DNA from 2 places in the Cellulosilyticum sp. WCF-2 genome. Region 1 is predicted to be linked to the other one. Evidence: a T-box and tRNA genes for the amino acid it is inferred to sense, from the RefSeq annotation. Region 1 holds a T-box; the other holds one or more tRNA genes.
What was found. A T-box is a leader RNA that pairs with one kind of tRNA and senses whether it is charged. The one in region 1 lies ahead of pheS (phenylalanine--tRNA ligase subunit alpha), so its partner is inferred to be a tRNA-Phe.
Positions count from the first base shown of each region.

Region 2: it has a tRNA-Phe gene. The T-box ahead of pheS (phenylalanine--tRNA ligase subunit alpha) is inferred to sense a tRNA for this amino acid. The anticodon was not compared.

Region 1 covers NZ_CP034675.1:3,502,957-3,518,433, forward strand. The annotation lists gene EKH84_RS15830 (TrkH family potassium uptake protein) at 1-1,040, opposite strand, end outside; gene pyk (pyruvate kinase) at 1,191-2,960, opposite strand; gene pfkA (6-phosphofructokinase) at 3,019-3,990, opposite strand; gene EKH84_RS15845 (DNA polymerase III subunit alpha) at 4,136-7,603, opposite strand; gene EKH84_RS15850 (aminotransferase class I/II-fold pyridoxal phosphate-dependent enzyme) at 7,880-9,118, opposite strand; gene pheT (phenylalanine--tRNA ligase subunit beta) at 9,497-11,923, opposite strand; gene pheS (phenylalanine--tRNA ligase subunit alpha) at 11,948-12,967, opposite strand; T-box leader at 13,050-13,280, opposite strand; gene EKH84_RS15865 (cellulase family glycosylhydrolase) at 13,386-14,927, opposite strand; gene EKH84_RS15870 (cellulose binding domain-containing protein) at 14,965-15,477, opposite strand, start outside.
Region 2 covers NZ_CP034675.1:2,931,946-2,947,422, reverse strand. The annotation lists gene EKH84_RS13125 (VanW family protein) at 1-1,238, opposite strand, end outside; gene EKH84_RS13120 (ATP-dependent helicase) at 1,406-3,451, opposite strand; gene EKH84_RS13115 (hypothetical protein) at 3,562-4,176, shown strand; gene EKH84_RS13110 (glycosyltransferase family 4 protein) at 4,209-5,483, shown strand; gene nth (endonuclease III) at 5,518-6,210, opposite strand; gene EKH84_RS13100 (B12-binding domain-containing radical SAM protein) at 6,215-7,957, opposite strand; gene EKH84_RS13095 (hypothetical protein) at 8,070-8,354, opposite strand; gene EKH84_RS13090 (HD-GYP domain-containing protein) at 8,443-9,480, opposite strand; gene gdhA (NADP-specific glutamate dehydrogenase) at 9,633-10,982, opposite strand; gene EKH84_RS13080 (L,D-transpeptidase family protein) at 11,116-12,462, opposite strand; tRNA gene EKH84_RS13075 (tRNA-Phe) at 12,685-12,757, opposite strand; tRNA gene EKH84_RS13070 (tRNA-Tyr) at 12,761-12,841, opposite strand; gene EKH84_RS13065 (metallophosphoesterase family protein) at 12,996-13,583, shown strand; gene EKH84_RS13060 (BMP family ABC transporter substrate-binding protein) at 13,619-15,477, opposite strand, start outside.

The sequences.
Region 1 (15,477 bases):
AGTACCCCTACAGTAACTGTTTTGATCCCTCCTGCTGTACCAGCAGGTGAACCACCAATAAACATGAGCAATATTGTCACTAGTTTTGAAGTGTCTGTTAAACTAGCCAAATCCACCGTATTAAAACCAGCTGTACGTGGTGAAACAGATTGAAACATAGCCGCATATACCTTTTCTTTAAAAGTTAAAGGCCCTAAGGTTCCTGGATTTTTATATTCTAAAACAAATATCACAATAAATCCAATCAAAAGTAAGCTTATCGTTAAAATCCATACTAATCTAGTATGCACAGACATTTTGTTAAACGCCTGTTTCCACTTAAAATGCTTAGGCGCTTTTAATTTTCCTCGAATCATTTTATACGTATCAATCCATACACTAAATCCAAGTCCACCTACTACAATCAGTGACATAATAACTAAGTTAACTATACTATTTCCCACATAAGGCGTTAAACTCCTGGTTCCTATTAAGTCAAAGCCCGCATTACAAAAAGCGGAAATTGAATGGAAAATAGAATAAATAATACCTTTTATAAAACCATAGTCAGGAATAAATGCAAAGCATAATAAAAATGCACCTATTCCTTCTACCAGCAATGTTCCTTTTACAATATGCGTAGTAAAGCGAACAATCCCTGCAGTTGTATTGAAATTAAGCGCTTCTTGCATAATAAGCCTATTTTTAAGGGTAATCCTTTTTCCTAAAACAATAAATAACATACTTACTAAGGTCATAAACCCTAGTCCACCAATCTGAATACAAAATAAAATAACCGTTTTCCCAAAGCTACTCCAATGCATAGACGTATTCACTACTGTTAAACCCGTTACACACACCGCTGAGGTAGTGGTAAACAAAGCATCAATCAAAGACGTTGCTTCACCATTTGCCGCACTAATAGGTAATGACAATAGCAAAGTACCTAAAAGAATAACGATCAAAAAGCCACCTACCAAAATCTGAGCTGGATGAAGATTCTGTCTTTGTATAAAGCCTCGCTTTACCTTAATAAACCCTGGTGCCTCACTCTGTTTCATGTCTTTCTCTCCTTAAATAGCAAATGAACTTTTTACTTATTTTATACTATATTTCTAAAAATATCTACTTTGACTTCATTTTAATTAAATCTTTAACCAAGATTCATTAAAAGCAATAAGGAGCCATCTTATAGATAGCCCCTTGATTTATTATGCTTTATGTACTACGCCATTATAGATATAGCCATTTCTGCTATCTACAGTAATAACAGTAGCATTTTTAAGTCCTTCTATAATCCCATTAGCCCCAATAATAACGGGAATATCTAACGTTCTCCCAACTATTACGGCATGATTATTTTCTTCAAGTGCACTTTCTTCTACAACAATAGCACTTGCTTTTTTCATATAAGGTAAATATTCGTTGCTCGTTTTATGAGCTACTAAAATATCCCCTTGTTTAAAATATTGATCAGCTTCGTCTAATACTTTAATCACACTGGCGCGTGCTGTGATAGACTTATTGCCGAAACCCACGCCTTTAGTAAGTACGTTTCCCACGTATTGTACCTTCATAATATTACTTGTACCTTCTGCCCCTAATGGTACCCCTGTTGATAAAACCACTACATCACCTTGCTCAGCAAGTTTAAGCTCTTCAACTTTTTGAACCGCTAATGCAAAAGTTTCATCTGTAGAAGCCCCTTCTTTAGGTGTAATGAGTACAGGTGTACAACCCCAAACTAAGTTAAGCTGTCTAAGTACTCTTTGATTATTGGTACAACCTACAATACGACAGTTAGGTTTGAATTTTGAAATAGAACGTGCTGTATAGCCGGATTTCGTAATACTAATAATACATGCAGCATCTAATTCTCTAGCAGTATTACAAGTTGCATGGCTTACTGCATTAGTCATGCTAATACCATAGTTTTTACTCACTAAAGTTTCCTGTGCTTGTTTCGCTACAACAGCTTCTGCTGTCATAGCAATCTTAGCCATCGTTTGAATAGCTTCTAAAGGATAATCACCTTTAGCTGTTTCTCCTGAAAGCATAATCGCACTTGTACCATCAAAAATAGCATTAGCTACGTCGGTTGTTTCTGCTCTTGTAGGTCTAGGATTACGAATCATAGAATCTAGCATTTGTGTTGCTGTAATAACAGGTTTACCTGCTTTATTTGCTTTTTTAATGAGTTCTTTTTGCACGATAGGTACTTCTTCTGTAGGAATTTCTACACCTAAGTCACCTCTAGCAACCATGATTGCATCTGCTACTTCGATGATTTCATCGATGTTATTGACACCATCTCGATTTTCAATTTTAGCAATAATTTGAATATCGCTTCCGCCTGCTTCTTCTAGCACTTGACGAATTTTAATAATATCAGCAGCACAACGGATAAAAGAGGCAGCAATATAGTCAAAGCCTGCTTTTGGTGCAAACTCTACGTCTGCAATATCTTTTTCTGTAAGTGCAGGTAAATTAACAAATACATCAGGGATATTAACCCCTTTTCTTGAACCTAATACACCACCATTAACGACACTACATTCAATGTCAGTATCCGTCAAATTTTTGACACGGAGTTCAATGAGACCATCGTCAATTAAAATACGACTACCTCTTTTTAAATCAAAAGGCAAATTTTTATAAGTCACACTTACACGCTTGCCGTCCCCTTCAATTTCCTCTGTTGTTAAAGTAAAACTATCTCCAATGTTTAGCTTGTGGTCTAAGTCATCTTTCATGACACCAGTTCTAATCTCTGGTCCTTTAGTATCTAGAATAAGAGGAATAGGTTTTCCAAGCTCTTCTCTTACTTTAATAACACGTTTAACGGTTTCTCCATGAATTTTATGATCATCATGTGAAAAATTGATACGAATCGCATCAGCACCTGTTTCGATGATTTTTCTTATATTGTCTACGTCTCTGGTCTTAGGTCCTAATGTACAAATAATTTTAGTTTTGCGCATTGCTGCCCCCCCTGGTTTATCCATCATTAATGTAGTTAAAAGCTATCCTTTTTTACAACTATACAAGTAATTCGCTTACTTTATACATATATTCGTCAATATTTTTCTTCATTGCAAGTGCTTCATTAATGTCATAATCCACATATTCACCTTTTACATAAGCAACTACTCGTTTTGCTTTACCTTCGCAAAGTAAATCTACTGCTTTAGCACCCATCATAGAAGCATGTACACGGTCTACTGCTGTTGGTGAACCACCTCTTTGAAGATGCCCTAAAATGGTTGCACGTGTTTCGATACCTGTTACCTGCTCTACTTTCTTAGCAAGTGCTTCAGAGCCGCCTACACCTTCAGCTACAATAATTAAGCAGTTCTTTTTGCCATGGTGTTTATTTTCAAGAATTTGTTTGATAATTTGTTCATCTGTTAAACGTTCTTTTTCTGGAAGAAGTACCATTTCAGCACCAGAACTAATACCACACCATAAAGCAATATAACCTGCATTTCTTCCCATTACTTCTACAATAGAACATCTTTGATGTGAAGTTGAAGTATCACGAATTTTATTAATAGCATCCATTGCTGTATTAACAGCTGTATCAAATCCAATAGTATATTCTGTACAAGCAATATCAAGGTCAATTGTTCCTGGAATACCGATTGTGTTGATTCCTAAATTAGCAAGCTTTTCTGCCCCTTGGAAAGAACCATCTCCACCAATAACAACAAGACCGTCAATACCAAATACTTTACACATTTCAGCACCACGTGCTTGACCTTCAGGTTTGACAAATTCTAGACAACGTGCTGTTTGTAGAATTGTACCACCACGTTGTACAATATCAGATACACTTCTTGGTGTTAATTCTACTACATCTCCTGCTAGTAACCCATTATAGCCTTTATTAATACCCATCACCTTAATACCACGTGCACATGCTACGCGTACTACTGAACGAATGGCAGCATTCATTCCTGGTGCATCACCGCCGCTTGTTAATACGCCGATTGTGTTAATTTTTTTACTCATAAAATAACCCCCTTATGGTTGTTTTAATTTTCACTTTTTCCTTGTATGTAACCGGTTGATTATTACAAAGAAATAAGACTTGTTTTCAAAGCTACTAACCTTTTTTATTTTACTTAAAACATGTTTAAATAGCAATACCTTATCCTTAATTCTTAATAGTCACACGCTCTTTTCCTAATAAATTTGTTATTTTTTTTACAAACTCGTCACAAATTTGTACATTATACTTAGATGGAAAAGCTTTTTGTGCACCATCCTCGCTATTTTGAACGATAATTTTAGTTTTTCCCTTATAATTTTGGAATATGTGCAGTAATTCCTCTCTCACTTCTTTTGTTCTTTGGTCTGCATCAAGTTCTAAAAGGACGTAAGGCTCCTCTTCCTTAGGCTTAGTGAGTATTTCTAAAGTAGTTATCTCTTCTGCTAATATAACCGCACTCGTTTCTTCCTTTATAGAAATACGTCCTTTTATGACAAATACACTGTCCTCTGGAAAAGTAGTAAACTGTTCGAAAGAATTAGGAAAGACTACTATTTCCATAACTCCTCTAGTATCCTCTAAAGTTAAAAAAGCCATTTTTTTATTTTGTTTTGTAAAGATCACTTTTTTCTCTATAAGAATACCACCTACTACTACACGTTTACCATCATAAATTTGTTCTTCTTTTGTTTCTTCTTCCTCACTTGGGGGTGCTAACTGATCACTGGTTAAAGTAATATAACGTTCTAAGCTGCCTCTTACCTTATCTAAAGGATGCCCACTGAGATAGATTCCCATGACTTCCTTTTCATAATTTAATAGCTCTTTACTATCAAATTCAGGAATGTCCGGTAAATGATCCTTATCTTCTACAACTTCCTCGCTGCCCAAACCAAATAAGTCTATTTGTCCCTGAATATTGTTTTTACGATTCAAGTTAATACCATTGGCAATTTGCTTATAAACAGCCATATATTGACTACGTCTACCTCCTAAATGATCAAAGGCACCAGCTAAGATAAGACTTTCAATACTTCGTTTATTAGTATCCTTACTTTCCATGCGATTATAAAAATCTGTCAAGCTTTTGAATCGGCCATTTCGCTGCCTTTCTTCTACAATGCGGTCAATCACGTTTTTGCCTACATTTTTAATAGCAGCTAGTCCATAAATAATCTTGTCACCATTGGCATCAAAATAAGCATGTCCCTCATTAATATCTGGTGATAGTACCTCAATACCCATTCGCTTACAAGTCTCCATGTAACCAGTAATCTTGGTGGTTACATCCATAACCGATGTCATAAGCGCTGCCATAAATTCAACTTTATAATAAGTTTTCAAATACGCTGTTTGATAAGCAACTACAGCATACGCCGCTGCATGTGATTTATTAAAAGCATACTTAGCAAAGTCTACCATTTCGTCAAAAATCTTATTACCAATCTCTGCTGGAATATTATTTTTGACACAACCTGGTACACTATCGCCATCACCATATAAGAAAATTTCACGTTCTTTATTCATCACATCAATTTTCTTTTTACCCATAGCACGTCTTAAAAGATCACTTCGTCCTAGGCTATACCCCGCCAAATCACGCACGATTTGCATAACCTGTTCTTGGTACACAATACAACCATAAGTGTTTTCTAGAATAGGCTCTAAAGCGGGGTGGGTATAGGTAATGCTATTAGCATCTCTCTTACCTTGTACATATTTAGGAATAAAATCCATAGGTCCTGGACGATACAGAGAAACTCCAGCAATAATATCTTCTAAACAAGTAGGTGCCAGTTCCTTCATGAAGTTCTTCATACCAGCACTTTCTAACTGGAAAATACCTTCTGTATTTCCCGAAGCAATCAGTTCATAAACCTTTGGATCATGATCATCTATTTTTTCAATATCAATATCTATGTCGTGATTCTTTTTCACTAACTTAACAGCATTATCAATAACTGTTAAAGTACGAAGACCTAAAAAGTCCATTTTTAAAAGTCCTAATTCTTCTAGTGTCGTCATAGGATACTGAGTTGTTACAACACCTTCGCTGGCATTAAGTGGTACATACTCTACAACAGGTTTATTGGAGATAACTACTCCTGCTGCATGCATAGAAGAATGGCGTGGAAGCCCTTCTAACTTCATAGACGTATCTAATAAATATTTAATTTGCTCATTGGTATTATAGAGCTCTCTTAGCTCATCATTCATATTCAATGCTTTTTTAATGGTAATCTTAAGCTCATTAGGAATCATCTTAGCTACTTTATCCACATCTGCATAAGGCATATTAATGGCACGACCTACATCTCTAATAACCGCTCTTGCTGCCAAAGTTCCGAAGGTGACAATTTGTGCTACTCTGTCTGCACCATACTTACGAATAACATACTCTATGACCTCTTGTCTTCTTTCATAACAGAAGTCAATATCAATATCGGGCATGCTGACACGTTCTGGATTAAGAAAACGTTCAAAAAGCAATTGATATTTAATAGGATCGATATTGGTAATCTCTAAGGTATAAGCTACAATACTACCAGCTGCTGACCCTCTTCCTGGTCCTACTGGAATATCATGGTCTTTTGCGTATTTAATAAAATCTCCAACGATAAGGAAATAATCGACAAAGCCCATTTGAATAATAATGCCCAACTCATATTCTAAGCGTTCCTCAAGTTCTGGGGTAATGGTATCATAACGTTTTTTAAGACCCTCATAACAACGTTCTCTTAAAAATGTTTCTGCCGTCTTTCCCTCTGGTACATCAAACTTTGGTAATTTCAGTTCATGGAAGGTAAAGTCCATGTGACAACGCTGTGCTATCTTATTGGTATTCTCTAAAGCTTCCTCTGCATAAGGAAAAAGCATAGCCATTTCACTGGGACTTTTCAGGTAAAACTGTCCACCTTCGTAAACCATACGATCTTCATCTTCCATGGTCTTCCCTGTTTGGATACAAAGAAGCACTTCATGTGGATTAGCATCTTCATCCTTAATATAATGCACATCATTAGTAGCTACAATAGGTATTCCTGTTTCTTCAGCCAAACGAAGTGTAAGCTGATTAACTTTTTGTTGATCCTTAATCCCATGGTCTTGTATTTCTAAAAAGAAGTTACCTTTTCCCATAATCTCTTCTAAGGTAAGAGCTGCTGCTTTAGCTTCTTCATAGTTATCATTTAATAATCTTCTACTCACTGGTCCTGCAAGACAGGCCCCCAAAGCAATAAGCCCTTCATGATGCTCACGAAGAAGCTCTATATCTATACGAGGTCTTCTGTAAAAACCTTCTATAAAACCACTAGAAACCATTTTTATGAGGTTTTGATAGCCTTTATTATTCTCGGCTAGTAAAACCAAATGATAAGATCTAGCATCTACTGGCTCTTTATCAAAACGAGTACGTGCAGCTAAGTAGACTTCACATCCAATAATAGGGTTAATGTCTCTTTGTTTCGCTGCTTTGTAAAAATCTATTGCACCAAACATCACACCATGATCTGTAATAGCAATACTGTCCATTCCCAATTCTTTTACACGATCCAGTAAATCATTAATTTTAGCTGAACCATCTAATAAACTATATTCAGTATGCACATGGAGATGGGTAAAATTAGTTATCATCACCTACTTAACTCCTTTCTCTTTTCTGTCCTCATTATAACATAGATGTAAATGGCAATATAGCTCTAAAAAGCAAGAAAGAGGTAGGTTATAAAACCTACTCCGTTTTATAACCTACCCCGCTATTATATCGCTATTTAGTTTTATAAACCTAAAGATAATGAAGAATGAAAAATCAATAATGAATAATGGTTAATTAAAACATTTTCCTATTCTTGTTCTTTATTATTTAGTGCTCTTTTAGCTATAAATTCTTCACTCTTCATTCTTAATTCTTCATTGGTTTTCTATAAGTAATCGATTAACACCTGCTAATTTCACACATACACAGAAGAGCTCCATAGCTTTTTGCAATTCTTCTACTGTAGGATAAGTTGGTGCAATACGAATATTTCTATCTTGTGGATCATTTTGATAAGGGAAAGTTGCACCTGCACCTGTTAATACAACACCTGCTTCTTTTGCAAGTCTAACGGTTTCTTTTGCACAACCTGGCAAAGTATCTACAGCTACGAAATAACCACCTTGTGGTTTAGTCCAGCTTAAAAGTCCTGTACCTGCTAATTCCTGTTCTAATGTATTTAAAACAATCTCAAATTTGGGTCTTAACTCATTACCTAACTTCTTCATATGCACACGAATACCATCTGCATTTTTAAAATAGTTAACGGTACGAAGTTGATTGAGTTTATCATGACCAATAGTTTGAATACTCATATGTTTTTTGATTTCTGCAATATTACTTAAGCTAGATGCTATTAAAGCCACACCTGCACCTGGGAAGGTGATTTTGGAAGTAGAGAAGAAATAATAAACGCGATTCTCATTACCCGCTGCATGAGCTGCTTCAAAAATATCTTTAAGTTTAACTTCATCATAAATATGATGAACACCGTAAGCATTATCCCAAAAGATTCTAAAATCTTTTGCTGCTGTTTGCATACTTGCCAAACGATCTACTACTTCATCACTGTAACAAATACCTTGTGGATTAGAGTAAAGAGGCACGCACCAAATACCTTTAATACTTGCATCTTCTTTTACAAGTGATTCTATATAATCCATATCTGGACCATCTTCATGCATAGGTACTGTAATCATTTCTATCCCTAGATCTTCACAAATAGCAAAATGTCTATCATAACCTGGACTTGGACAAAGGAATTTAACCTTGTCTAATTTACACCATGGCAGTTCTCCTTCTGTACCAAATAAAAAGAGACGTGTCATCGCATCATACATTAAGTTAAGGCTTGAATTTCCTCCAATAATCATATTGGCTGGTGCAATATTAAGAAGCTCTGAAAATAGTTTTTTAGCTTCACTTAAGCCATCTAACACACCGTAGTTACGTGCATCAGTGCCATCTTCTGTTATATAAGTTTCTAATGTAGACAAAATATCATTATTAAGGTCTAATTGTGCACTAGCTGGTTTCCCTCTAGACATGTCTAACTTTAATTTTTGTCCCACATAATCTGCATATTTTTTCTCAAGTAATTGCTTCTCTTCCATTAATTGTTCTATTGAACACTGTGTAAAATCTAACAACTTAATATCCCCCTTATCTCAGGCTATTGATGATGATTTATTTCTAATAATATAATACACTGTTTTGAAATTTTTGCAAGTCAATACTTAAATTCTTGCAAACTTTTTTTATAGATTTGTTTGTTTTATATATTTTTTATATATAATCTTCTTATTTAAACGACATTTTGCCATTTTTAATATTATAGATGGCTTATTTCATTTTTATAAATGAAGGAGTCTTACTATTTTAATTCAAAAAAATGGTATTATCATACACAATTTACAAACTTATAGTCTTCTATTCCTTTATGCTCATAAAAAAAGCAGAGCAGTATACTGCTCCACTTTTTCCTTTTATGATTAGTCTCTTAATTTAGCACCACAATTCATTTCTAGGCCATTAAGGACTTTTTTCATTACCTTTTGAATATCTTCATCTACTAAAGTACGGTCTTCTGCTCTAAAAGTAAGTTTAAATGCTACTGATTTATATCCTGCTTCAATTTGAGCGCCTTCATAAACATCGAAAAGCTCTACTGTTTCCAGTAATTTACCACTACGTTGTTTAATCACCTTTTCAAGTTCGCCCACTAATGTTTCCTTACTTACTAACATAGCAATATCTCTTGTTGTTGCTGGATATTTAGGAAGTGGTTTAAAAGTAACATTATGCTCTATGGCTTCTAACACTGTAGCAAGATCTAATTCTACCATATAAACTCTTGTATCTAAATTATAGTTTTTAGCTACCTGTGGATGTACTTCTCCAAAGAAACCAGCATTTTTACCATTAATTAAAAGAGTCGCTGTACGACCTGGATGCATGTAATCTAATTCGCTATTTCTAATCACTTCGATATTCTCAATATGAAGCTGTCCCATTAAGGTTTCAATCATACCTTTGATAGAGAAGAAATCTGTATTTTTACCATAAGCTCCCACTGTTAGTTTCTTAATTTCTGCTGGTAATAAGTTTTCACCTTGTCTTTTAACATCTGTAATCACTTCTTCTGTAACAGGTTGTTTCACATAGATTTTACCAATTTCATAAAGAGCAGCTTCTTCTACTCTTCTATTAAAGTTAGTAGAAAGAGAAGTTAAAATACCATTTAAGCTGGTTGTTCTCATAATACTAAAGTCTTCTCCAAGTGGATTCGTAATCTTCATCGCATCTCTTAATGGACTATTTGCTTTAATACAAAGTTTATCAAATACTTTTGGACTTTCAAAAGAATAAGTTAAAGCACCATAAATGCCATAACTACTCATGACGCTTCTAATTTGATCATATGTGATTTGTTCAAAAGTTTTTGCCCCTCTGGTAGGTTCTGCTTTTTCAAGTGTTGGTTTAATTTTGTCATAACCATATAATCTTGCTACTTCTTCTGCTAAGTCTGCCATCATAGTTACATCACTTCTAAAAGTAGGAATAGTGACTGTCTTAGCATCTTTATCTACAGCAAACTCAACTGACTCAAAATAAGCTACCATTTCATCTTCTGGGATTTCAGTACCTAAGAAATTATTGATCCATTCTACATCGTAAGGAATGGTTAGGACTTCTCTTTTTCTTGGATAAATATCAATTTTGCCACTTACCACTTCACCTGCACCAGTCATATTAATAAGCTGCGCCGCACGTTCAAGTGCAAGTGTAATATTATTTGGATCAAGTCCTTTTGTATATTTTACTGAAGAATCACTTCTTAGATTTAACTTCTTCGAAGTTTGACGTACGCTATAACCATTAAAGTTAGCACATTCAAAAAGAATGGTTGTTGTTTCTTCAGTTACTTTTGAGTTTTCTCCGCCCATAACACCAGCAATAGCTACTGCTTTTTCAGCATCTGCAATCACAAGCATACTTTCATCTAATGTTTTTTCTTCTTCAAATAGGGTAACAAATTTTTCGCCTGCTTTTGCATTACGAACATGAATTTCATGTCCTGCTAATTTATCATAGTCAAACGCATGCATGGGTTGACCAAATTCAAGAAGCATATAATTGGTAATATCAACAATATTATTAATTGGACGAAGACCTGCTGAAAGCAAACGGTCTTTTAACCATTTTGGTGATGGACCAACTTTTACATTTTTAATAATTCTCGCTGCATAACGAGGACATAAGTCTTCATTTTCAATAGCAATAGAAGCCATCTCAGCTGCATTACCACCTACTTCTTCCACTGTAATGCTTGGGAATTTAAAAGGTTTCTTAAAGGTAGCTGCTGCTTCTCTTGCAATCCCTAGAATACTAAAGCAATCTGCACGATTTGATGTGATTTCATATTCTACGACTTGTTCACCAAGACCAAAGTGAGGTTTTACATCTGAACCTAGTTTAATATCATTATGGAAGATATATACTCCATTATGTGGTGCATCTTCAATATCTTCTTCACTAAAGCCAAGTTCCTCTACTGAACAAAACATTCCTTCTGAAAGTTCGCCTCTAAGCTTACCTGCTTTGATTTTAAGACCTCCTGCTAAAGTGGCTCCATCAAGAGAAACAGGTACTACATCACCTAAATTCACATTTGTTGCTGCAGTTACAATTTGAAGCGGCCTTTCACCTGCTACATCTACTTGCATAATACGGAGTTTATCTGCATTAGGATGAGGCTGAACATCAATAATTTTACCTGCCACTACCTTTGTAATTTCTTTACCGCTTTCTTCTACTGCTTCTACTTTTGAGCCTGACATTGTCATTGCGTCTTCAAAAGTTTTTATATCTACATCTATATCTACATATTGTTTAAGCCAGGACATAGGTACGTTCATTTGATTTTCTCCTTTCTACTTCCCTTAGAATTGTGATAAGAAACGAATATCGTTTTCGTAGAATAATCTTAAGTCATTAATATCGTATTTAAGCATAGTAATACGCTCAAGTCCTACACCAAAAGCAAAACCTTGGTATACAGTAGGGTCAATACCAGCCATCTCAAGCACCTTTGGATGTACCATACCACAGCCCAGAATTTCAATCCAACCTGAACCTTTGCATACATTACAACCTTTACCACCACACATAACGCAAGAAACGTCTACTTCTGCACTTGGCTCTGTGAATGGGAAATAGTGAGGTCTAAATTTAACTTCTACTTTGTCCCCAAATAGTGCTTTTGCAAACTCTGCAAGCACACCTTTAAGGTCACCAAAGGTAATATCTTTATCAATCACAAGACCTTCGATTTGATTAAACACAGGAGAGTGAGTAGCATCTACTTCATCTGAACGATAAACACGACCTGGTGCAATCATACGAATAGGTAAACTTTCACTTTCCATAGTGTGTACTTGAACAGGAGAAGTTGCTGTTCTAAGAACAAGTTGACTATTAAAATAGAAGGTATCTTGCTCATCACGTGCTGGATGTTCTTCTCCTAAGTTAAGGGCATCAAAGTTATAGTAAGCTGTTTCTACTTCACGGCCTTCTACAATTTCATAACCCATTCCAAGGAAAATATTTTGTACTTCTTCTAATGTTTTTTGAAGTGGATGCATATGACCAAGGTTTAACTTTTTACCTGGCATAGTGATATCTAATACTTCTTCTTGAAGTTTCTTATTTTGCTCAGCTGATTCTAAGGCTACTTTTTTATTAGCAAGACTTGCTTCAATGTCTGCTCTTACCTCATTGGCAATTTGACCAACAACTGGTCTTTCTTCATTACTTAAATCTTTCATATTACGAAGAACCGCTGTTAATTCACCTTTTTTACCAAGGTATTGTACACGAAGTTCTTCAAGAACTGCTAGGCTATTAGCTGTTTCAATACTAGTAATGGCACTATGTTTGATCATCTCTAATTTATCTTTCATTGTAAAACTCCTTTCTTATTTTCACTTAATGAATCAGTAATGGCTGGTCATGAGAAAACAAAATAAAAAAGCTCCGTCCCCAAAAAGGGACGAAGCTTATAGTCTCCGCGATACCACCCAAATTTTTATACCAAAGGTATAAACACTCAATTAGCTCTAACGTTGCCACCGTTATCTTCTACTTTTAATCATTTCAAAGATAAAGCTCCAATGTGAAATTCAAAAAATAGGATTGCCAAAAGGTACTTGCAGCCGGTGATACCTTCTCTCTATTGGGTCTTATTTTTCTACTATGCATCTTCTTCGCTTTTCATGTATAAACATATTAGTTATTATTGTACTCACTATCCGTTTTTTGTCAAGTAGTACTATTATAACTTCTATGTCCTTAACGATTCATTAGATGCCATCTGTATATTTATTGCAGGCTATCACTATTTCCAAGTAGATAGCTTTCTAGTTTTAATAAGTCTCCCTCATTAACTGCCCCATCCTCATTAACATCTGCACTCTTTAATGCTATATCTGTTAATAGGCTTACTCCTAATAAGTGTCTTTTTAGTAGTGCATAATCGGTAGAATTGATACTTTGATCACCGTTTAAATCCCCTTTTATACCGGTTTCACCTGGATTTTCAGGTTGTGTACCATTATAATAAGCTGCTACTGTAATCCCCTTATTTCCTAATGCTACTTCATGATCTAAGCCAATAAATTTCCCCTCTGCATTTTGCCATAAAGCTGATTTTAAGAAAGCATATTTGGCTTCATCCCAGGTTGCAAAATCATAGCCTACTAATCCTCCTGTATCTCCTGAATTAGCATTGTAGCACCAAAATGTGTGATGAATTTTATTTTTAATCATATAATCTCTTAATAAAGTCATCCACTTTTCATTTTTGCCGCCATCCATAAAGCCACCCCATTCACCCATTAGTAAAGGAGCAATGCCTTCTTCATTAATATAAGCCCAGTTATCTCCCCAACAATCTTCATAAAGTGTTTCTGTTGTGAAATCTTTTTCAAACCATGGTTGCGCATAAACAAGTGGACCATAATCATGAGGTGAATACACCACTTGTGATTGATAGACGCCTAAATCAATAGGATAGTCTTCAACACCTCTTAAATTCCCACCCCACCAATTGTAATAATAATGAGGTTTCATATATTCATCACGTGTGGTATAGTCATATCCTTCCATTGGATAAGCTTCTACACCTTCAATAACTATAAGCAAGTTTGGATTAATAGCTAATACTTTAGCAGCAGCTGTTTCAGCTGCATACTTCCAGTTGTTTTCATCTGTTGAATTATCCCATTTAGCCCATACTTTATCTTGTCCTGGTTTTCCATGAGGTTCGTTTTTAAGGTCAATAGCTAAAATCGTATCATCATTTTTATAACGCTGCGCAAACCACTCTAGTGTTTCATGGTACATTTCAATAGGATGAGCATCATCATACCAAACCGGATAAATATGCCCCATAGCATTAGTCTCTGCACTATGAATATCTAACATGATTTTCATACCATTTGCCTTGCACATCTTAACCGCTTCATCAAATAGCTGCAAACTACTCATACCAGCCAGTTCTGGATTAACATATTCATTGACATTCGCTTTTTTTGCCGTACCATTTTTCCATTCATAAATCAGCTGAGTAGAGATAGGAATACGTAAGAGATTAATACCCCTGTTAGCCATTTCATCTAGAGCCTTTTTCATATTCACGCTCCATACACCATCGAATACATTGGTTCCTGTATTAAATCCAAACCAATTAGTACCCGTTAACCATACTTCATTTCCATCTTGATCAACTATCTTATTCCCTTTAGTTGTTAACCAATCATCATCTAATTTTGCTGTAGCAGCCATTAATGTGCTAGGCATTCCTATCATTACAGCCATTAAAGCACTTAGTGCTAAACTTGTTACTTTCTTCCCTATTTTCATAAGACGCCTCCTTACTTCCTATATACTTTTTGAAATGTTACTTCACTTTAAATAGAACCGTTATCTTCTTCAATTGTGCATCTGCAATATCTTTCATACTTAATACTTTAAAAGGTGCACTTGTAAAATCCTTTTTAGCTTTAATTTTCACTTGTACCATATCGCCTGATTGCGTAATCAAATCACTTCCATCTTGCTCAGCAGAAGCAAAGAGTAAGTTAAAGGTTCCTTCCGTTTGATGAATAGCTGATTTAAAGCTAAGCTCTGAATTAGGAACAATCTCACCAGCTAGTATTTCCTGTACTTCTATCAGCTCTTTATCATAAGTAAAAACAAGATTAGCATTGTTAATACCTGTAGAAACATTATTAAGTTTTATAGGAATAATGGCTTCTTCTCCTGCTTTTAATTGAAGAGTTTCTAGTGTCATAGCAAAATCGTAATCTGTTGTATCCATAATCTGTAAATGAATTACAGAACTTTTGCCTGCATTAAAGCTAACAACTAATTGATAATCTCCCTCTGCTAGACTCTCTAGATAAGAGGCATT
Region 2 (15,477 bases), 570 kb from region 1:
ACCTCTACTACTTCTTTACCTTTTTCAAGTGTTGAATCATCTTCATATTTAGTCGCCGGAGCAGGAATAACCTCTGTTACTACAGAATCAAATTTGATATCATATTCAGGTATAGCGTCTTTATGACCATAAATATTAACATATACCTTATTGTTCTCACAATAGCCTTCGATAAATAGAGGATATCCAGTATTATTTTTAAATTTAAAATCTATAACACCTGTTGCATAAGTGGCATCTCGTCCTAGTGGCACGTAGGCTACAGGTAAGGAATGATTTTGTCTAGAAACAATTTCTATATCTGTTAAAAGAACAGCATTGTAAAGTGTAGATGCAACTTGACAAACACCGCCACCTAAGCCATCTTCTATTTTACCATTAACGATAACACCAGCATTTTTATATCCAGCTGCTTCAGTAAATGGTTCCAATTGGTTAGATAAGTAGAAAATCTCATCAGGTAAAAGCATGCGACTGATTTTTTGTGCTGCCACCTTTAGATTTTCATTACGATTGGCACTGGCATTATTATAGGAAGTAGAAAAGCTTGAAATAAGTGTCTGGACATCTGCAAAAGAAGCTTCTGTATATTCAGGTATAACAGTTTTAGTAACTGCTTCTACTTCTATAAGTTCATTAAGTTCATTATTTGGTTCCTTTAATGCTTCAGCCATTTTTTCAAAGGTAGCTTCTTCATCAAGAGCTTCACCTTCTACTTCCTTTGTAACAAAAAATTGTCTATTTTTTCGTTCAATACTGGCATTGACAGGCTCTTTATAAAAGAATGTGGCATTTTCTTTTATAAAATTATGGATAGGTTCATCACTAAAGGTTTTTGTAAGTTCGAATTTCTGTGCATTTGCTAATCCTTCTTTTGAAATACGATATTTTTCAAAAAATGATTCCTGATGACCTAACTCAAAAGCCTTGTTTATAGTCTCATCAATATTATAGGTTATACCAAGTTCATTACATGCAATCTGTTTTTTAATTTCATTTTTATATAAAACGATTGATTGCTGTTTTAGTTCAGATTCTTTCATGTTTTCTAGCTTAAGCTTAGCTTCTTCTTTTGTTAAACCTCCAACAGATAAATCTTCTATATATACATTTTGGGCAAATACTTGTTCAAATTCAGTTACCTTAGTGTATATGTAACCTATAGTACCAAGAGATATACCAATAATGACAACAGCCCCAATAATGGCACTCCATTTTAAGAGACTTTTGGATTTCATATTGCACCTCCTAGTTATTGATCACTTTGATAAGAGTGGTCTATTAAAATTGTAATATACTTAGTATCATAGAAACAGCAAGAATGACACATATAGCACCAGCAAAAGTCTTTTTATACTTTTGCCCCCATTCAAACATGTTAAGGGATTGTTTGTGTTTTTTATTTTTACTCTTTTTTTGATTTGTGTGGTTTTTCATCTATTTCATCCTCCCAAACTATTATAGCATTTTTTATAGCGTAATGACTATCTATTTTTCGTACTTGTCCATTGTTAAATTTAACAAGCATCACAGCATTTTCCAATATTTCCATTATTAATCCTTTCCCTAGGCTTTTATGGTAAAGTGATTGGCCTACTTTGAGTTTTGATTGTACTAATTGCACCTGAATCTCACTGATAAATGGAGAAATATCTACATTTTTCCCATGTCGTTCTTCTGGAGAATAAATGAATAAGTTTTCTTTGGCACGTGTCATAGCTACATAAAATAAACGCCTTTCTTCTTCTAGTTCAGCAGGCAAATGACTTTTATGATGAGGAATTGTCCCATTTACAACACCAATAATAAAAACAGTATTAAATTCTAGACCTTTTGAACCATGCATAGTCATCAAGTTAAGTGCTTCTTGCTTGATATTTTTATGATTAGTTTGTGTCTTTACTTCTTCGGACATCGTTTTAAGCATATTTTCCCATTCCTTAAATGAAACATAGCCTTCGGTTGAATCTTCAATATCATATAGTACTTCTAATAGACTAGAAGCAGGCATCTTTCGAAAACTTGCATAGTCCATTACATATTGATCATAACCGATATTTCTTCGAATATAAGCTATTGCATTTTTCAAATCCTTTTCTTTTAAAACCTGTAGGTCAAATAAAAGCTGCTGAATATAGTTTTTTTGCCACTCAGTTAAGGTTTCTAGCCCTAATAAGTTCATAAAAAGATGCTCACCCATCTGTTTAGCTTGCTGCATAGCAGCGTTGCTAATATAGCGTTTAGGTTTGTTAATAATGCGGGCTGCTAGCTCAGGTTGATTAATATTTTCTGCTAGATATAAGTAGGCAAATAAATCTTGTGTAATCCACTGATCATATAAGCTGACCATACCGTCACGTAGACAAAAAGGAATATTAGCTGCTAATAAAGTTTCTACAATAGGTCTTGCTTGTAAATTAGTACGATAAATAATAGCCATTTCTGTTAAAGGAAGTCCTTCATTCTTGCGTTTTATAATTTCATTCACAATTAAAAGAGCTTCTTCCTTAGCATCCTTACAAGGAATAAACAAAGGAGCACTCCCCTTGGCATTAGGCGTTGTTAATGCCTTAAGATAACGTTTAGTATTGTGCTCAATAAGAGCTAGGCTATAGTTAAGAATCATTTGTGTTGAACGATAATTAACATCTAAATAAATCTCTTCTACTTCTGGAAAATGCTTTTTAAAATCTAGTAAAAACTCAGGCTTGGCACCTCTAAACTGATAAATACTTTGATCATCATCACCTACAACAAAAATTTGACGTTTTGCTTCTGCTATTTTTTTAATAATACGAAACTGTACTTCATTAATATCCTGAAACTCATCAATTAAGATATATTGATACTGCGCTCTGACAACTTTTAAAATAGCATCATCGTTATCTAACAAGTAATAACAAGCTACTAGCATATCATCAAAATCAAAGGCTTGATGACGCTCTTTAAAGGCTTCGTAATGTTTTAAAAGCTTAATAAACGCTTCTCTAGAGATCCCTTCAGGATAATAGTTTTTGGATTCTATAAGTTGGTTTTGCATAAGTGATAGATGCTTTGTAAAGTTTTCTATAAAATCTTCTTCTTCATCAAGCTCTAATTCTTTTATAAGGTTTTGCAAGATACTTTTCTTTTTATCTTCTAAAAGTAAATGTTCAATGGCATAACGTCTTGGGTCTGAGCGTCTTAAAATGCGATAAAATACACTATGTAATGTACCAAATGTTACACCTGTTACACCATGAATTTTTTCATAACGTTGTTTCATTTCTTCCGCAGCTAATTTACTAAAGGTCACGACAAGTATATGCTGTGGTGCACAGTTTAATTGCTCAATCATATAATGAACACGATTAATAATGACATGTGTCTTTCCTGAGCCTGGTCCGGCAATGACCAAGGTAGGTTTAAGTAAACAGGTCACAGCTTGTTTCTGGCTCTTATTTAAATCCATGATATTTTCCCTCTATTCCAGTCAAATTAAGAGATGAAACAATCATCCCTTTAAATTATAGACAAATTATATTATAATAAACATAATGTTTTTATGAAAGGGGTTAATTAATGGATTTAAGTTGGTTGCCATCATTTGCGTGCTTTGTCATGGGAATATTCATATTAGGACTAACCTTTAAACAAAGAGTAGAAAAGACGAATAAACAGAAAAAAGGGGATTGGCGAGAGGCATTAGAAAAAGAACATACCATGCAGTTTGTACGTGCAAAAACTATTCCAGAGAATTTATTTTTATCAGTTGATTTTGAGAAATATCCTGTGGTTAACAATTCTAGTTGCCAAGAAATTTACTTGAAACTTCTAAATTGTGCTAAAACTCCTATGGTTAATTTAAAACAAATGTCTAACTTAGAAATTAAACAGCAATTTGGACCTAGTGGATTAGACATGTTAACAAGTTATGAAAGAAATTATTTTAACTTTATGGATATATCTTATGAATATGGTAGTATATTATATGATAATGGCTTCGTTAAAGAAGCTAGAAAAGTTCTAGAAATGAGTATATTATATGGATGTGATGCATCTAAGTGTTACTTGTTACTGATTCAAATTTATAAGTTAATGAATGACTCTGAGGCACTCAATCAGATTAAAGAAACTGCCATGAAAAATATGAAGAACTCTCCACTCTTAGAAAAAGTTCTTAGTCAGTTATCTTAAAGATAACGTCTTAATGAAAGTGAGATGATAAAATGAATATTGGTATTTTTTCAGATACCTATTCTCCACAAGTTAATGGAGTTGTAAGCTCTATTTTAACCTTGGAGAAGAAATTACGCGAACAAGGCCATAATGTCTATATTTTTACGATTAGCCATCCTGATGCAGATGATCATTCACCTTATGTACATCGTATAGCGAGTTTGCCCTTTATATTTTTAAAGGATCATCGTGTAGGGATTATTTATTCTAATAAGGCAGTTCATAAAATTAAACGATTAAAGTTAGACATTATTCTTTCTCAAACAGAATTTTCAGTAGGTATTTTTGCAAAATTAGTAGCTAAGAAGTTAGATATTCCTATTGTGCATACGTATCATACAGTTTATGAAGATTATATGCACTATGTTTCTAAAGGAATCGAGTTTTCACCTAAAATCGCACGTAAATACAGTAAATCTTTTTGTAATGGTGTAGATGGTGTTGTTGCTCCTACTAAAAAAACAGAAAAGCTTTTAAGAAGTTATGGTGTAAAAAAACCTATTAGTATTATACCTACAGGCATTGATTTTTCACCTTTTAATTGTGAAAAATATGCTGCTGAAGAAATTCTCCGTTTAAAGGAGACATTTCAAATCCCAACAACTGACCCTGTTATCTTATTTGTAGGGCGTGTTGCAAAAGAAAAAAGTATAGATGTACTTATAGAAGCTATGCCACTTGTTCTTAAAAAGCTACCTACTGCTAAATTAGTTATAGTCGGGGATGGGCCTTCTCGTTTAGAACTAGAGGAATTAGCTACAAAGTTAGGTGTCAGAGATTCGGTTATTTTTACAGGAATGCAACCATGGAGTGGTATTGGAAAAATGTATCAATTAGGTGATGTTTTTGTCAGTGCTTCTGTTACAGAGACACAAGGGTTAACTTTTGCAGAAGCTATGGCTGCAAAATTGCCTATCGTTGCACAAGAGGATGAGAGTATTGCAGGCCTCATTAGAGATGGCTATAATGGCCTACTTTTCCATAATCAAGAAGAATTATCAGAAGCTTTAGTCACTATTTTATCAGATTCTAGTTATAGAGAAAATTTAGCAAATAATGCCCTCTACTCTGTTAAACCTTTATCTGCTGAAACTTTTGGTTTAAATGCTGAGGCATTTTACCATGAAATATTAGATCAATTTTATGAAGCTAACCCTCATAAGAAACCTCGCCTTCGTTTAAAGAAGCTACTTGCTAAGAAGAAACAAACTTTAAATGACAATATTAAAAATACATCTAAAGACCGCATAGAAGATGAGCAATAAAAAAGTTCCTAGTGTAATCTAGGAACTTTTTTGATTAATACATATGACCTTGTGCTAATGCTTCTTGTGCTTCTATAGGAAGCTGTTTTTGAGAGTGTACTAGACCATAAGGGCAGTGGCTTAAAAACATACAGTTCAAGCATTTAGGACTACGTGCTGTGCAAATGCTACGTCCATGTGCGATCACTTGTGTATTATACCGAATCCAATGGGAATCTGGCAATTTAGTCATAAGATCTTTTTCTATTTGAACAGGGTCTTCATAAGGTGTAATCCCCCATCTAATGCTAATGCGCTTAACATGTGTGTCTACTACAATGCTAGGAATATGAAAGATATTTCCCCTAATAACATTGGCTGTTTTTCTACCTACACCAGCTAAAGTCACAAGTGACTCAATATCTGAAGGTACTTCACCATTAAAGCACTCTACTAGCCGTCTTGAACAAGCAATAATGTTTTTAGCTTTATTTTTATAAAACCCTGTACTTTTAATGGCCTCTTCTACATCCTTGAGTTCAGCTGTAGCAAAAGCTTCTACATTTGGAAATTGTTTAAATAGCTCAGGTGTTACTTGATTAACACGGTCATCTGTACACTGGGCACTTAATATTGTAGCAATTAAAAGTTCAAAGGGCGTGCGATGATGCAGGTAGCAAATAACTTCTTTAGGGTAATACGTATCTAATGTATCTAATAAAAAAGCAATTTGTTGTTTTTGTTTCATAGTTCTACTCCTTTTCTATTAAAATACCTTTTATCGGTGAAGAGGAATAATCAAATAATATCCCCATAGGAATCTGTAATAACTCTGCTGAATCATAGGTTTGACTTAAATAATTTTCCCATACATTATAACGGAAGTACTCTAAATGAGTTTCTTTATAGCGTTGTCTAGGAACCAAATCACTTAAATTCGGTAGATAGTTCATAATAAACAAATCATCTTTAAGTAGGTCATTATAATATACTTTATAGCTTGCACGATTTAAGGTTTCAAATGCTTCTGGCATTTCACGAATAGGTTCGTGAAGAATATAATCTAGTCGAATATATTCCTTGAGAAGTTCAGAGTTAACAGTAGTCTGCTGGGCTGCAAAAGTAATGAGATGAAGATAATAAGCTAGCTTGTTGTGTTGGATCAAATCATAGTCTTGTTCTTCCCAAAATACCATTAGAGCTTCAAAAAAGTCAAAAGGTGATTTAAAGCAGGTGAATAAATACTCTAGACTGTTATGAAAGCGACCGCTATTATAATATCTCTCTAAAAGCTCTTCTATGCTATGCAACTTCAGCATTTCATCAAAATTCATTTCTTTTGTATAAAGGATTTCATAAGGAGGCTCATCTTTATAAATAAGACCATAAGTTTCTGCTGATTTTCTTAATCCAGATCCTTTTAAAAGTTTTAGAAAGCCTAATTGAAATTGCTCAGGACGTAGGGCAATTACATCATTAAAGGAATTTCTAAAAGAAGCATAATCTTCATAAGGAAGACCAGCAATTAAATCTAAGTGTTGATGAATATTACCTAGTGCTTTTATTTTTCTTGTTATTTCTTTAATATCTTCATAGGGCATTTTACGAGAAATGGCTTCTAGTACTTTCATATTAGTAGATTGGACACCTATTTCAAATTGAATAAGACCATTTCTAGCACCTTTTAGAAGTTCTAGCATATCATCATCAATTAATTCTGCTGCGATTTCAAAGTGAAAGTTAGTAGAGCCATTATCATTTGCTATAATATGCTCCCAAATGGCCATCGCATAGGCCTTTTTAGTATTAAAGGTACGATCTACAAACTTAACTTGCTTGACGCGCTGTTTTAGGAAGTAAGTAAGATGCATTTTTACGCGTTCTAAAGGAACAAAGCGTACGCCTTTATGCGTGGATGAAAGGCAGTATTGGCAATTAAAAGGGCAACCTCTAGAAGCCTCATAATAAATGATTTTATGTTCTAAACCCTCTAAAGAGTCATATACAAAAGGCAAATGCTTTAAATCAAGTGGCTGACGAGGTGCATTTTTAATAATAACATTTCCCTTCTTATAAATAATACCATTTATATCGTGTAAAGAGCCTTTACCTTGGATACGATAGTCTAAGTATTGTTTCCAAGTCTCTTCCCCTTCACCTTCCATCACTAAGTCAATATCTAATGCTTCAAATAAGTGATCTCCTTCATAAGAAACTTCCGGTCCACCTAAAACTAGCGTTGTATGAGGTAAAAGCTTTCTTAATGTAGGAATCAAGGTTTTTACAAAAGACATATTCCAAATATAACAAGAGATACCGATAATATCTGGTTTTTCCTTATAGATGGCTTTAATCATTTCAGTTTCATTGTTATTAATAGTTGTTTCTAAAATAGTTATATGGGATTCATAGTCTTTACAGTAGCTTTTTATATAACGCAAAGCTAATGAAGTATGAATATATTTGGCATTAAGTGCTAATAATAATACTTTCAAATTAACAGTCCTTTCTATATATTGCTTGCCTCATTATAGCATATTTTAAAAACTTATCCTAACACAAAATAAAAGCAAAGGTATCACCCTTGCTTTTATATAAATCAATTACTTATTTAGTAGTTGTTTTAGTGGTTGTTTTATTAGTAGTGTTATTGTTAGTAGTAGTACCATCATTAACCACACCATTTTTTTCATTAACCACACCATTAGTTGCATTACCTGTAGGACTTGTGGTAGGAATTACTGTAGGGCTTACTGTAGGACTTACAGTAGAACTTGGCATTGTGCTTTCAATCGGTGGATTAGTTGCTGTAGTACCATTATTAGTTGCTGTGCAACCTACAAAAGCAAAACTCATCACAACAAGTGCTGATAAAAATATTAATTTTTTCATATGAATGCTATACTCCTTTTCATGAAATGAAATATTCTACGAAGTTAGTATGAGCACTAATTATGATTTTATGCATAAGCTTTTTAAATCAAGTAAGTTCAATAATATGAATAGAATGATCCGTATAGAGATCAATATACTTATCTTGTACTTTGATAATAGGTCTATAAACGCAGGCTGGATTAATGGCAACTACTTCTCCTATTTGACCATTGCTTAATTGAACGTAAGTTCCTATGTAATAAGTAGCAATATTAGTTAAAAATGTTAATAGAATTTTTGTATCAAGCTTTCCAAATACACCTTCTTGCATTAATTGCATCACATCAAAAGGTGAATGTTTTTTTTGATACGGCCTTTCTGAGAGCATAGCGTCATAAACATCTGCTACTGCTAATACTTTAGCGATATCATTAATATTTTCACTATAAACCCCATAAGGATAACCTGAACCATCCATTTTTTCATGGTGCATTAAGATTCCTATTTTAATATCTAAACTTATACTTTTATTATCTTGAAGTAGTTCATAAGAATAGCGAGAATGCTGCTTAATTTCTTCAAACTCACTTTCTGTTAGTTTATCTGGTTTATTTAAGATTTTAGGATCTATTTTCATCTTACCAATATCGTGTAATAGTCCAGCAATTAATAAGGATTCTATCATTTGTTCCCCATATTTCATCCATTTCCCAATCAGCATGCTTAATAAAGCAACATTAATACTATGTGTATATGTATAGCTATCAGCATATTTAAAAAGGTTAATACAACCAATTATTTTATAGTTATCGTTAAAGGCATCTTGCATTTGTAGCTTAACATTTTTAAAGGCTTCATAATCAACTACATTATCAGTTGTAACTTGATTAAGAAGTACTTGAACGGTATCTGTACATTTTTTATAGCTTTCTCTTGTTTCTTTAGTGATTTTCCATACATCATCCCATGTATTAACAAAAATAGTAACCTCATCAAAACTGAGTTCCTTTAAGGTTTCAATAGTTTCTGCTGTTAATTCTTGATTTTCACCCACATAGACTAAACCATTATCTAAATTTCTAACAGCTTCAGCAACTAGCATTCCTGGCATACATTCATTTAATGGAATTGTTAACTTTGGCATAGCTTTCCCCCTACATTATATTCTGTTATTACAAATTGTCTTATAACTAAATTTTATACTAATTCCATTTATTATACAATATAAACTAAAAAAAAGCTTTTGGTATTGAGGGTAAAAAATATCCCTCTCATATATCATGAGAGGGATATTTTTTAGTAAGCAACACCTTGCATATACATAGCATCAGCTACTTTTAAGAAGCCTGCAATATTAGCACCAAGCACATAATTATCTGGTTCACCATATTGTGTAGCTGCCTCACGAGAAACAGTGTGAATATGTTTCATAATACCTTTTAATTTTTCATCTACTTCTTCAAATGTCCAGCTATATCTCATACTATTTTGAGACATTTCAAGACCAGAAGTTGCTACACCACCTGCATTAGCTGCTTTACCAGGAGCAAATAGAACGCTTGCTGCTTGGAATACTTCTACTGCTTCAGGAGTAGAAGGCATATTAGCGCCTTCTGCAACAGCCATAACACCATTTGCTACAAGCGCTTTAGCTGCTTCTTCATCTAATTCATTTTGTGTAGCACATGGAAGTGCAATATCACATTTAATAGTCCAAATACCACGGAAACCGTCTGTATAGGTTGCATCTTTATGTATATTAACGTATTCTTTGATTCTCTTACGCTCTACTTCTTTAATTTGTTTAACAGCATCTAGATCAATACCATTTGGATCATAGATATAGCCATTTGAATCACTAAGTGCTACAACTTTAGCACCAAGTTCTATAGCTTTTTCAGCAGCGTAAATAGCTACGTTACCAGAACCAGATACAACTACTGTTTTGCCTTCAAAGCTTTCACCTCTGGTAGCAAGCATTTCTTGTGTAAAGTAGCAACAGCCATAACCTGTAGCTTGTGTTCTTACAAGAGAACCACCATAGTTAAGTCCTTTACCTGTGAGCACGCCAGTAAACTCATTACGTAGACGTTTGTATTGACCAAACATAAAGCCAATTTCACGAGCACCTACACCAATATCACCGGCAGGAACATCTGTGTCAGCACCAATATGTTTGCTAAGCTCAGTCATAAAGCTTTGACAAAATCTCATAATTTCTTGGTCTGATTTACCTTTTGGATCAAAATCACTACCACCTTTACCTCCGCCCATTGGTAGACCTGTTAAGGAATTTTTAAAGATTTGCTCAAAACCTAAGAATTTAATAATACCTAAGTTTACAGATGGATGGAAACGAAGTCCCCCTTTATATGGTCCAATAGCACTATTGAATTGTACACGGTAACCACGGTTAACCTGTACATTACCGTTATCATCTACCCATGATACACGGAACATAATAGCACGTTCTGGTTCTACAATACGTTCAAAGATTCCTGATTTAACATATTGTGGGTTGCGCTCAGCAACTGGCTCCATACATAATAATACTTCTTTTACTGCTTGATGAAACTCTGGTTGTGCAGGATGATTTTTTTCTACTCTACTCATTAAGTCCTGCATGTACTCCGTACGAAAACTCATAGATACGCCTCCTATAAATTAAGTTCCTGCGGCTCATCTTCCGCTAAAAACATTTTATCATAATACGAAATTTTTTCAACAAAATAATTCATTTTTATTGAATTTTATTGAATTATAAATAAAGATGTATTAATCAATTTCTGATTATAATCATAGTATTATCAGGCAAGTTTTCATAAAGCCATTTAGCATCCTCATCACTTAAAATGATGTTTCTTCTTTTAGTTCTTGCACCCAGAGATTTACTAGCGCTGGTAAGTATATTCCAGTAAGCATCTCTTATGTAACCTTGAAAGCCATATTCATCACTAATTTTTATCCAAAAATTAGCACCCTCTTTATGCACAGCATCTTCATAAACATCTGCTTTACCTTGTAAATAATATGTGCCAAGAGGAGGTGCATATTTTCCTTCGCCTAATGAGCAAACCATGGTCTTAATCTTTTTTTCGCCTTGATAACAGTAAACTACTGTATTTTGACTACAAACTACTTCTAACCATAGACGATTTTGCTTTAAAGTAGTTGTGGTAAATTGAACCGTTTCAGGTTCACTTATTTCACCACTTGCCACCTGTGTTTGAAAAATAGCTTCATATGTTGTTTCTGGTTTTAATCGATCTTGCAAAATAAAATAGGCATGATGAGCATCTGTTAGTATGCCATTAATTTTATCATTCGCAATCATAACAGTAGCTTTAACAATAGGCTCTTTACTTTCTAAAGTTAAACGTGGATAAAGACCAATCCATTTATCTTGTTTAGCGGGATAAGTCTTAGTAATAGATGGTTTTTGGTCTACCTGTAACACAAATACTTGATCTTCATCTAGTAGGGTTCCCGTATGTGAAGGCATGCCTGTCTTGAAAGAAAGAACGTAACGTTTACCATTTTCTAAAGGTGATTTAGGAGTAAAAACAAAACGCGTTAAATCTGTATATTGTTTACCATTAGTAGCTGTTACCATATAAGGCTTGATATAAAAAGTTGCGTCGCATTGCAAAAATTTATTGATTTGAGTAGCGTTCATAGGTGTACTAAATTGAACTTCAAATGAATTACTACTAGAAATAAGAAAATCATTTTGTGGACTTAGTATATGAATTGGAGCTTTAAAAGCAATATGTACTTCTTCAGATTTACAAATTCCTTGCCATTTTGTAGGGGCATTTTCAATAAGCATCTTTACTTTTTTCCCTTTAATTAAACTGGTTTCTTTGACTTTTATAGATACAACTTCTGGTTTAATCCAAGTAACTGAATAGTCTACATTATTTTCATAAGGCACTTCACCTAACCATTTAATGTACTGTTCGAAGCCGGCTTGTTCCATTGGTAGTAGAAAATTGATTGTAATTTCCGCATAATCTTTTTTCACTTCTACCCAAGATAAATTAAATCCTTTAATTAACCATAATAAAACGAGTATTACTACAATAGTAAATGATAAAATTGTTAATTTTTGACGATATCTATTCATATTACATCCCTCCAACTTGTCTACAACATATCATATGATAGAAAAGGGACAAACATGATAAATTTTACTGTTAAAAGCAAAAAAGGTACTATTGAAAAAATAGTACCCTTTTAGTCTTTTGTTAGTGTACGGTTTTAGATCCTATAAAAATGCCTAAAGCCGGAATCGAATTAGGAGGATTTTTAGCCCTATGTTTAATTTACGGTTTTAAACATAAAAAAGTGCCCAGAGCCGGAATCGAACCAGCGACACGAGGATTTTCAGTCCTCTGCTCTACCGACTGAGCTATCTGGGCATCTGGAGGGAGAAGGATTCGAACCTTCGAAGCTATCGCAACAGATTTACAGTCTGCCCCCTTTGGCCGCTCGGGAATCCCTCCATACGATATGTTTTCTTAACACTTGTACATCATAACAAATACAACGTATACTGTCAATATTTTTTGTATATAAAACAATTATTTTTTATGGTATGAAATTTTATGACATTATAGTATAATAGATAACATACAAAAGCTAAAGGACGGTCAATTTATGAAAATTTTAGTTGTTTCTGATGTAGAAAGTAATTATATCTGGGACTTCTTTGATAAATCAAACTTTCAAGATATAGCTTGTGTGATTTCTTGTGGTGACTTAAAAGCATCATATTTATCCTTTTTAGTTACTATGCTGGCAGTTCCAGTGTTTTATGTTCATGGTAATCATGATAAGGGCTATCTCACACAGCCTCCTGAAGGTTGTGATTGTATCGAGGATAAGGTTGTTACTTTTAATGGTTTACGCATTGCTGGATTAGGTGGTTCTATTGAATATAAAGGTGGTCCATTTCAATTTACTGAAGAAAAAATGCAAAAACGCGTTAAAAAACTTGTTAGAACTTGTAAAAAACCCATTGATATTTTAGTTACTCATTCTCCTACCTTTGGAATAGGGGACAATCCCAATAGTCAGTGTCATATAGGATTTAAAAGTTTTTATACGCTTTATGAGCAGCTTTTACCTAAATATCATTTGTATGGACACAATCACTTTACTTATTCATCTAATGCTAAACGTATTTTAGTACATAATAATATTCAAGTTATTAACGGATATAATTATTATATTTTAGAAATCTAAAAATAGGGAGTAAGGTTAATAACCTTACTCCCTATTTATTTACCCGTAATACCTTGCATATAAGAAAATGGATCTACAGGTGTTAGTGTTTTAATATCTGGAATTTCTCCTTCTACTCCCTCTACTAACCAATCCATATGAATGATATCCTCATAATCTAAGTTTTCGCCAGCTTTGGCTTTTATCACATGATTTTGATCATAGATAGGTCCTTTAAATACATCAAATTCATTTCTAATAATCGCTTGCTTAACATTCTCAATCAAATGTTTCATTGGAGCTGTCATATTACGGTTAGAATATAATAAATCTACGATGCCATTATTCATGCCTTGCCAAAAGTTAACAGGCATATCTGAACGATTGTTATCTTCTTGTATGCTCTTCCAAGTACCATTTAATATATTTTGAATAACTTGTTCATAAAATACACCCCAATTCCAGATAGCCATAGCATAGTGGGTTTTTTGATGTGTATTTTGATTAATACTATAAACACCATAGCCTTTGGAAATATCTCCTGGAATAGGGAGATCTTCATTTGAAATAATATCTGCACCAGCATTAAATAAGGTTTCTGCTACAGCTTTACCGCCCTCTGGATTATCCCACCTATTAGTCCAAAGTGCCTTGACCTTAACTCTAGGATTAACGGCTTGTGCCCCTAAAGTAAAGGCATTAATACTACTTACTACCTCTGAAATAGGATAAGGTGCAACATAACCAATCACATTAGTTTCTGTCATTGATCCTGCAATCATTCCTAATAAATAACGTGGTTCATGGATGCGTCCATAATACAAGGTAAGAGATTTATAAGAATGGGTTGCTGCACAATTAAAAAATTTAACATTTGGAAATTCCATGGCAGCTTTTAATGCTGGAGCTAAATAAGTAGGGCTAGTTGCAAATACGATGTCATAGTGATCATTTGCTAAGGTCTTAAAAGCATCAAAAGCTTTATCGTTTTCAGGAACTCCTTCTATTTTAGTGGTTACGATTTGATCTTTAAATACATTATCGATATGTAATCGACCTAATTCGTGGGCATATGCCCAACCTGATGTAGAAACAGGTTTAGCATATACAAAAGCTATTTTTAATACTTTTTTTGAAGTTACTAAATCAGATAGAGATGAGAATACACTTTTCTTTTTAGGAGGTTGAATAACCTCTGTTTGAACATGAGTTGTTTCGGCTTCTATTACCTTTAACTCATCAATAATATTTTTGACTTTTACTTTATAGGCTTCTGGTGTAATCTCTTTAGAAAGTCCATAAATCTTTAAAAAGGTTAAAAAGGCATCACCAGTTGTAATATCTAGTTGATCACCGCCTTGCTCTAAATAAAGCTGTCTAAAGGGACGATAACAATTAGCTAAAAAGATTTTATCTGCCTCATCTTCTGTAGTCATAGTTCGATATTGTTTAACATAAGAAAGAAGCTCTGTAAAACGTCCGATTTCTGAAAACCAAATGGTATTGATGTGAGTTTCTTTGTAAAAATTCATAAACTCATAATAAATAGTATTTAGCTTATTATTAGGGTCACGTTTAGGAATGAGGCGAATGACTTGACCATTAATGGTGGTTCCTTCAACAAATTTCAAAACACTTACCCTTTTATTTCCCTCAATAACAAAGAAACGATTAAGATACTCATAAACTTTAATTGGATCTGCAATACCTGTTTGAATGTGGTAATCGTAAAGATACATCCACTTTGAAGCAAATTCAGTTTTGATATTCATAATAGGCATATAATTATCAGCAAAAGAAATACTTCTAGCATGAGTGTATGTTCCTACAATCTTATTAATAGGAATCTCCACTAGCCCTAAAGGAAATTCAGCTGCAATATCACCTGGTTGAATCATACTATCTAGGGCACGTA